DNA from 4 places in the Nocardia salmonicida genome. Region 1 is predicted to be linked to each of the others. Evidence: riboswitches for the same ligand, from Rfam matches in the RefSeq annotation. Region 1 holds a riboswitch; each other region holds the start of a gene.
What was found. A riboswitch is a leader RNA that binds a small molecule or an ion and turns the genes downstream of it on or off. The one in region 1 is predicted to bind S-adenosylmethionine.
Positions count from the first base shown of each region.

Region 2: another riboswitch for S-adenosylmethionine. It lies ahead of OHS03_RS33115 (bifunctional o-acetylhomoserine/o-acetylserine sulfhydrylase); the one in region 1 lies ahead of OHS03_RS26530 (rhodanese-like domain-containing protein).
Region 3: another riboswitch for S-adenosylmethionine. It lies ahead of OHS03_RS30060 (aminotransferase class V-fold PLP-dependent enzyme); the one in region 1 lies ahead of OHS03_RS26530 (rhodanese-like domain-containing protein).
Region 4: another riboswitch for S-adenosylmethionine. It lies ahead of OHS03_RS04015 (amino acid ABC transporter permease); the one in region 1 lies ahead of OHS03_RS26530 (rhodanese-like domain-containing protein).

Region 1 is NZ_CP108014.1:5,658,231-5,660,423, reverse strand. It holds gene OHS03_RS26540 (RNA-guided endonuclease InsQ/TnpB family protein) at 1-245, opposite strand, end outside; gene OHS03_RS26535 (Rv0361 family membrane protein) at 418-834, shown strand; SAM riboswitch class IV at 880-999, shown strand; gene OHS03_RS26530 (rhodanese-like domain-containing protein) at 1,017-1,433, shown strand; gene OHS03_RS26525 (O-succinylhomoserine sulfhydrylase) at 1,444-2,193, shown strand, end outside.
Region 2 is NZ_CP108014.1:7,106,354-7,108,546, reverse strand. It holds gene OHS03_RS33120 (TetR family transcriptional regulator) at 1-546, shown strand, start outside; SAM riboswitch class IV at 611-721, shown strand; gene OHS03_RS33115 (bifunctional o-acetylhomoserine/o-acetylserine sulfhydrylase) at 804-2,120, shown strand; gene metX (homoserine O-acetyltransferase MetX) at 2,117-2,193, shown strand, end outside.
Region 3 is NZ_CP108014.1:6,434,098-6,436,290, forward strand. It holds gene OHS03_RS30050 (Pls/PosA family non-ribosomal peptide synthetase) at 1-135, opposite strand, end outside; gene OHS03_RS30055 (MarR family winged helix-turn-helix transcriptional regulator) at 292-726, opposite strand; SAM riboswitch class IV at 966-1,080, shown strand; gene OHS03_RS30060 (aminotransferase class V-fold PLP-dependent enzyme) at 1,121-2,193, shown strand, end outside.
Region 4 is NZ_CP108014.1:806,072-808,264, reverse strand. It holds gene OHS03_RS04020 (hypothetical protein) at 1-125, opposite strand, end outside; SAM riboswitch class I at 497-590, shown strand; gene OHS03_RS04015 (amino acid ABC transporter permease) at 749-1,756, shown strand; gene OHS03_RS04010 (amino acid ABC transporter ATP-binding protein) at 1,753-2,193, shown strand, end outside.

The sequences.
Region 1 (2,193 bases):
TGCTGCAACGGCACCGACGAAACCTCACCTAAGTAGGCGAGGTCTTCGCCGCGTTTCCATTCGGTCAGCATCGCCGACGTGGCGTTGTAGTTGACCCGCTCGCCCCGCTGCCACGCGGCAGTCCGGGCTTCGAGCGCGAGGTTGTATACCTTGCGTACACATCCGAAGGTTCGTTCCAACTCAGCGGCTTGCTCCGGGGTCGGGCGAAACCGGTACTTGAAAGCCCGCTTCACCACCTCGCTCATGCCTCACAAATTAACATGCTTGTTCGTAAACTGACTTTCCGAAAGGAGGAGTAGCGCTGGGCGCGCCAGGCATCAACTTGTCGTGCTCCTGCCGGTCATGGATGACCGCGCTTCCGCGCTACGGCACCCAATGAACGAGGAGCAAACAGGCTCGGATGACCAGCCCGTAGTGGTGGATCAGACCGACAAGCGTTCCATCGTCCCGTTCGTCGCGGCCGCGGTGATCGCGATCATCGTGCTCATCGGCATCGTGGCGGGCGGACTGCTCTCGCCCGCTGAGAAAAATGTCACAGAGGCCGACCGTCTCGCGGCCGCTGTCACCAACTATATCGACGCCCGCTCGCGCAGCGATCTGCGTCCGCCGACCGGTGTGGCCTGCCCCGGCTTCGACGAAGAGTCCTCCGGCCTCGACGAACGGCTGGGTGGCCCGAAATCGGTTGTCACGATCGACGGCAAGGGTTTCGAGAACGCGACCGTGAACGGCGACCGCGCGAAAATCGACGCGACCGTGGTGGTCGACGGCAAACCGGCCACGATCAACTGGAAACTGACCAGCGTCGACGGCGCGTGGCTGGTGTGCACTTTCTGAATCGTTTGACACGGTGACCTGTGCCGAGGCAATCTCAGATCGCAAGGTCATGAGTGCCAGCGTCAAGCCCCGGCTCGCTGGTCGGCAACCCTCCTCCGCGGTGGGGTGCTCCGGGTGACGACCTGGCCGTGTGTTCGGGGACTTCCGGCACGGCAAGAGCGGATTCACGCAGGAGGATCGACATGACTTACGCCGGCGACATCACCCCTGAGAAGGCGTGGGAGCTGCTCACCGAGCACCCCGGCGCCGTCCTGATCGACGTGCGCACCGAAGGCGAGTGGGCGAACATCGGCATCCCCGACACCAGCTCCATCGAACGCCCGGCCCATTTCATCGAATGGGTCGACGGCACCGGCACGCGCAACCCGGAGTTCGGCGTGCAGCTGGAGAAGGCACTCGCCGGTCGCCCCGACGACGCACCGGTGGTGTTCCTGTGTCGCTCCGGCCAGCGTTCCGCGCACGCGGCGAACCTGGCGACGGCGGCGGGCGTGGCACCGTCCTACAACGTGCTCGACGGTTTCGAAGGTGGTCCCGACGCGTTCGGTCAGCGCGGCAGCACCGGTTGGCGCGCCGTCGGCCTGCCGTGGCGTCAGGCATAAGGAGAAAAGCATGATCACCGGTGGTTCGTTCGACAAGCCACTGCCAGAGGGCGTCGGTCCGGGCACGCTCGGCGTGCGCGGTGGCCTGCGCCGTTCCGGTTTCGACGAGACGTCCGAGGCGCTGTATCTGACCTCGGGTTTCGTCTACGAGAACGCCGAAGCCGCCGAAGCCGCGTTCACCGGCGACGTCGAGCACTTCGTCTACTCCCGCTTCGGCAACCCGACCGTGGCGATGTTCGAGGAGCGCATCCGCCTGCTCGACGGCGCCGAAGCGGCCTTCGCGACCGCGTCCGGTATGTCGGCGGTGTTCACCGCGCTCGGCGCGCTGCTGAAGGCGGGCGACCGTCTCGTCGCCGCCCGCAGCCTGTTCGGTTCCTGTTTCGTGGTCTGCAACGAGATCCTCCCGCGCTGGGGCATCGAAACCATCTTCGTCGACGGTGACGACCTCGACCAGTGGGAACAGGCTCTCTCCGTCCCCACCCAGGCCGTCTTCTTCGAGACCCCCGCCAACCCGATGCAGACCCTCGTCGACGTCCGCAAGGTCACCGAGCTCGCCCACGCCGCGGGCGCGAAGGTGGTGCTGGACAACGTCTTCGCCACCCCCCTGCTCCAGCGCGGCTTCGAGCTCGGCGCCGATGTGGTCGTCTACTCCGGCACCAAGCACATCGACGGCCAGGGCCGCGTCCTCGGCGGCGCCATCCTCGGCGCCAAGGACTACATCGACGGCCCCGTCAAAACCCTGATGCGCCACACGGGCCCG
Region 2 (2,193 bases), 1.4 Mb from region 1:
GGCGCCGATGTGTCCCCACGCACCGTCAACCGGTACTTCGCGCTCAAGGAAGACATCGTGCTGGCCCCGATCGACGACTTCGGGGTCTCCGTCGCCGTCGCGCTGCGCTCCCAGCCGAATACCGGCAACGAACTCCAGGCGCTGTGTGGCGCCTACCTGACGGTGGTCCAGGCCGAGGCGGACGCGGACGGCATCCGGTTCATCCGCCAGTTCCTGCAGATGCAGCGCATCATGCGCACCAGCCAGTCGGTCAATGCGCGCGCGCTGGAATACGCGGAGAAGAAGAACGTCGCGGTGTGCACCGAGCTCGCGCAGCGGATGGGCACGTCACCGGAGGACTTCACGGTGAAGTTGGTGGCAGGCATCTGGCAGATGCTGTGCCACCTCTCGGTCGCCGATACCGAACAGGCACTGCTGAGCGGGTCTCCGACGGTAGCCGTTCGGGTCACCCGCGACGCCGTGCTGCGCGCCTACCACGGCTTGCGGCAGGTCTGTGGCGCACCGGTGGACGACACGCCAGGCTTCGGCACACCGTCCGACGAGTGATCTTCGGCGGGAAATGCGGGGGAAGTTTCCGCCCGCGGGAGATCTCCGGTTAACATGACGGCAAGGTCATGAGTACCAGCGCCAAGCCCCGGCTCGCTGGTCGGCAACCCTCCAGCTGCGGTGGGGTGCTCCGGGTGATGACCGGGCTCTCGAAAGTCGAGAGCAAGCGCGCACTGCAGGAGGCCCCCATGTGTTGTTGCCAGTCGATCCGACCCAGTTGACGAGATCCCCCCGGCTGACACCCTTTGGAGCACGACATGACTGACTCTTCCCTGCCCGAGAACTGGTCCTTCGAGACCAAGCAGGTCCACGCGGGCCAGGCCCCCGACGCGACCACCAACGCGCGGGCGCTGCCGATCTACCAGACCACCTCCTACACCTTCCGCGACACCGATCACGCCGCCGCGCTGTTCGGTCTCGCCGAGCCGGGCAACATCTACACCCGGATCATGAACCCCACCCAGGACGCGGTGGAGCAGCGCGTGGCCGCGCTCGAAGGCGGCGTCGCGGCGCTGCTGCTGGCCTCGGGCCAAGCCGCGGAGACCTACGCGATCCTGAACCTGGCGAGCGCGGGCGACCACATCGTGTCCAGCCCGCACCTCTACGGCGGCACCTACAACCTCTTCCATTACTCGCTGCCCAAGCTGGGGATCACGGTCTCGTTCGTCGAGGACCCCGATGATCTCGAGCAGTGGAAGGCCGCGATCCAGCCGAACACCAAGGCGTTCTACGGCGAGACCATCGCCAACCCGAGCAGCGCGGTGTTCGACATCCCCGGTATCGCCGGTGTCGCGCACGCGAACGGCCTTCCGCTGATCGTGGACAACACCGTCGCCACCCCGTACCTGATCCAGCCGCTGGCCCACGGCGCCGACATCGTCGTGCATTCGGCGACGAAGTACCTGGGTGGGCACGGCGCGGCCGTGGCGGGCGTGATCGTCGACGGCGGCACGTTCGACTGGACCGTGCGCGACGCCGACGGCAACGCGCGCTTCCCCGGTTTCACCGAGCCCGACCCCAGCTACCACGGCGCGGTGTTCGCCGATCTGGGCGCGCCCGCGTTCGCGCTGAAGGCGCGCGTGCAGTTGCTGCGCGATCTGGGTGCGGCGGTCTCGCCGTTCAACGCGTTCCTCATCGCGCAGGGCATCGAGACGCTGAGCCTGCGGGTCGAGCGGCACGTCAGCAATGCGGAGGCGGTCGCGAAGTTCGTCGCCGAGCAGCCGGGCGTCGACGCGGTGTTCTACGCGGGCCTCGAGTCCTCGCCCTGGCACGCGCGGGCCAAGGAGCTGGCGCCCAAGGGCGCGGGCGCGATCGTGGCGTTCGAGCTGGCGGGCGGCGTCGACGCGGGCAAGAAGTTCGTGGACGCGCTCAGCCTGCACAGCCATGTAGCTAACATCGGTGATGTGCGTTCACTCGTGATTCACCCGGCGTCGACCACGCACTCGCAGTTGACGCCCGCAGAGCAGCTGGCGGCCGGCGTCACTCCCGGCCTGGTCAGGCTCGCGGTGGGCATCGAGGGAATCGACGACATTCTGGCCGATCTGCGGGCCGGGTTCGCGGCGGCGACGACGTGACCGTGAGCACCGAATCGCCGATCGCCCGACCCGGAACCGGGGTGGCCCTGCTGCCACCGCCGGACGGGCGCGT
Region 3 (2,193 bases), 780 kb from region 1:
GACGGCCGGTGCGTCAGGGTGTGCGAGGGCGGTGCTGGTCAGGATGTCGACCAGGGTCCGTGGCGGTGCGGCGAGATCGGCGCGCAGCAGCGGGTCGCGAAGAACCGCCGCTACCTCAGTGTGTGGCTCGAGCATCGTGCTCAGTCCACCTCTCATCGGTTGACCCCCATCGGTGGTGTCTGTTGTTTCATGAGCGGGTTACCGGAGGGCAAACAGGATGGTCACCAGATGCCAACGGTACTCGGTGCGGGTGTTGCCGGACGGCAGCGAAGCGCGTGCCGTCGGCGCTGTTCACGACGGCGATTCCGGCATCTCGCCGAGGGCGGTGACCGCCAGCCGGTGCAGCGTCCGCTGTTCTTCTTCGTCCAGGCGTCCCAGCACGCGGGCGGTGGCCTCGGCGATCAGCTTGTCGGTGCGTTTGCACTGCTTGCGCCCCGCCTCGGTGATCCGCAGCCGGTACTTGCGGCGATCCTTGCCGTCGCGGGTGCGTTCGACCAGTTCGGCGCGTTCCAGCGCGTCGATCAGGCGCACGACTTCACTGCGGTCGATACCGAGCGCGTCGCCCACTTTCTTCTGCGTCAGGTCGGCGTTCTCGGCGATGAAGGTGAGCACCCAGTGATCGCGCAACGGGACGTCGATCTCGGCGTGCAGGGCCTTGGTGAGCCGTCCGAGCGCGTACACCGGGTAGCGCGGCAGGCCGCGGACGGAGTTCGTGTTCGTGGACATGAGTGGGAACTCTAGCAAATGGTGGAGGTGCCCAATCATTCGGTTCCTCCATCATGGGGTGTGTAGATGGTTGAGAATTGGGTGTGAGCAGGCAACTCGGGGGCAATCCCGCGCATTCGCGTCGGAGACCGGGTCGGCGTGTCGAACCGGGCGAGGTCGTGTGCGGTCGGCGGCGACTCGGAGCGCGGTCGGCGAAAGGTGGTTGACAGGTCCGGCGGTCGTCTGTCACTCTCGTTTCAGGTCACGAGTACCAGCGTTCAGCCCCGGCTTGCTGGTCGGCAACCCTCCTCCGCGGTGGGGTGCTCCGGGTGACGACCAGGCTGACGTCCGAATTGGGCGCGGCAAGCGCGGGCCACCTCTCTGGAGCGGGTCCCTGAGCCGACGGGATTTCGTCATGACTGCTGTAATCGACCCCACCTGTGCCATCGCCGCCGTTTCCGGTGCCGACCTGCAGGTTCCGCTCGTTCAAGGCGGCACCAGCTCCTACGCCAACTTCGACTACGCCGCGAGTGCGCCGGCATTGAAGCAGGTCACCGACCGGATTTCGCAGTTGCTGCCGTACTACGCCAGCGTGCACCGGGGTGCGGGCTACGCCTCGCGGATCTCGACCGAGTGCTACGAGGCTTCCCGTGGCGCGGTCGCCCGGTTCCTCGACGCCGACGACGACCAGGTCGTCGTGTTCACCCGCAACACCACCGATTCGCTGAACCTGCTGGCCGGATGCGTGCCCGGGGAGACCGTGGTGCTCGATATCGAGCACCACGCCAACTTCCTGCCGTGGACCGCGCACGGTCGCCGGGTGGTACGGGCCGCCGCCACCGTCGAGGAGACGATTCAGCGAGTCGTCGCCGAGCTGTGCAGCAAGCCCGCCGCGCTGCTCGCGGTGACCGGGGCATCCAATGTCACCGGTGAGGTACTGCCGCTGGAGCGCCTCGCGACCATCGCCCACCTGTGCGGTGCGCGCATCCTCGTCGATGCCGCGCAGCTGGCTCCACATCGACGGATCTCCTTGCGCGAGAGCGGGATCGACTATCTCGCGTTCTCCGGGCACAAGCTGTACGCCCCGTTCGGTTCGGGCGTGCTCGTCGGCCGACGCGACTGGCTGGACCAGGGTGAGCCCTACCTGGCGGGCGGCGGTGCGGTGCGCAATGTCGGTGTGTCGGAGGTCGAATGGGCTTGCGCGCCGCAGCGGCACGAGGCCGGTTCGCCGAATGTGTTGGGCGCGGCCGCTATCGCCGCCGCGTGCGACGCACTCGCCGCGATCGACTCCACTGAACTCGTTGCCCACGAACGCTTTCTGGCGGACCGTCTTCGTGACGGTTTGTCCGCGATCGCAGGCGTCGACCTGGTCACCATCTGGTCCGACAGCCCCGACTGTGTCGGCATCGTCGCCTTCACCGTCGCCGACCACGCCCCCGGTAAGGTCGCCTCCTACCTCTCCGCAGAACACGCCATCGGCGTACGCGA
Region 4 (2,193 bases), 2.5 Mb from region 1:
GGTGCGTCCCTGGTGACAACAGGCGTCACCGGCGCGGCCGGTTCGCCGGCGGCCGACGGCACGCCGAGCAGCAGCGCGGCGGCGCAGGCCACCAGCGAGGTCAGTGTGGTGGAACGACGCGGCATGATCACGACGTACTCCTCATCGACGCAGAGGAGCCCGACGCTACCGCGTGCGAGGTGTGAATCAGGCCAGGTGAAGTAACCGGCCGTTCGGCGCGTCGCAATCTCGCAGCGACCGCAACTCGGCGTCCGCCCGCAACTCGCCGCCCGATCCGGCGACCACCGCGCAGCGCTCCCACACCACCCGTCTGGACGACCGATCGTCTCGACCCCCCGATCACGGCCGCCAGCGGGTCACTGACCACGCCGAACCGGGGCAATTATGACTGCGTCTACGGCCGTCTCCAAGCTCTGCGCTCACGATGATTTCTACCGTTGTGCGCAGTCGTGCATATGCCACATGCTGATTCAGCTCGGGCCACGAACCCGGGGCGCAACCATCCAGAGCGACCGAGAGACCTGGCTCGATGACGTCGCAGCAACCCGCCCGTTTCGGGGTGTGGGTGCTTCTGCCGGGATCGATGGAGGAGATTTTCGTGCTGAACGTGGGCTACCGCCGCCGACATATCGACCAGTGCCGGGTGACAGCGACGGCGTGTCGGGTCTGAGCGCCGCCAGATCGCGAACCCGTCGCTGGCCGGGTGGAGGTCACCGTGCCTCGTTCCACTGTTTTCCGAAGGACTCCCATGACCGCGTCTGCCGTATCCGGCGCAGAGACCGCGCCCTTACCGCCCGGCGACGCTCCCCCTACTGAGCCGGAATCCGCCGACAAGGCGTCCGAGGATCTCCCCCGGATCGCCGGATCGTGGCACCCGTGGCGTTGGGTCGTCGGGGCGGTCGCGCTGCTGGTGGTAGCCCAGTTCGCGCACGGTCTGATCACCAATCCGGGCTGGGACTGGGGCACTTTCGCCCAGTACTTCACCGCGAAGTCGGTGATGTCCGCGCTCCGGGTGACCATCGAACTGACCCTGTGGGGCACCGTTCTCGGTTTCGTACTCGGCACGCTGCTGGCGATCGGGCGGGTGTCGAACAATCCGGTACTGCGGGTGATCGCGTGGACCTACATCTGGGCGTTCCGTTCGATCCCGCTGATCGTGCAGCTGCTGTTCTGGTTCAACATCGCCTACCTGTATCCCCGACTGTCGGTGGGCATTCCGTTCGGACCGGCCTTCTTCGATTTCGAAGTCAACGGCGTCATCAGTGGTTTCACCGCGGCGGTGATCGGTCTGGCCCTGCATCAGGCGGCATACTCGGCCGAACTGATCCGGGCGGGTCTGCTCGCCGTGGACGACGGTCAGCTGGAAGCGGCCGCCGCGCTGGGCATTCCGCGCTGGCGGCAGTTCCGCACGATCGTGTTGCCGCAGGCGATGCGCTCGATTCTGCCGAACGCGGCCAACGAGGTGATCAGCCTGTTCAAGGGCACCTCGATCGTGTCGGTGATGGCGATCGCGGAGCTCTTCTACCAGGTCCAGGTGATCTTCGGCCGCAACGGCCGAGTGGTGCCGCTGCTCATGGTGGCGACCGTCTGGTACATCGTGCTCACCACGGGGCTGTCGATCGTCCAGTACTACATCGAACGCCACTACGCCAAGGGCGCGCACCGTGAGGTGCCGCCGACACCGTGGCAGCGGGTCCGCGCCAAGGTCACCGAGATCGCCGCCGGTGCGGCCGCACCCCGAGGAGCAACCCGATGACCGCAGCGGTGCTGGCGCGCGGAATCCGCAAGTCCTACAACGGCACCGAGGTGCTGCGCGGCGTGGATCTGGCGGTGGACACCGGCGAGGTGGTCGCCGTGATCGGACCGTCCGGCTCGGGCAAGTCCACCCTGTTGCGGGTGCTCAATCATCTGGAAGCGCAGGACGCGGGCACGGTGCACGTCGACGGTGAGCTGATCGGCTACCGGCAACGTGGCAACATCCTGCGTTCGCTGCCCGACCACGCGGTGCGCGCCCAGCGCAGCCACATCGGCTTCGTGTTCCAGCAGTTCAACCTGTTCCCGCATCTCACCGTGCTCGACAATGTGGTGCTCGCCCCGATCTCGGCACAGCGCCGCCCGCGCGACGAGGTGGTCGCCGAGGCGAAACAGCTCCTGGATCGGGTGGGCCTGGCCGATTTCGTCGACGCCTACCCC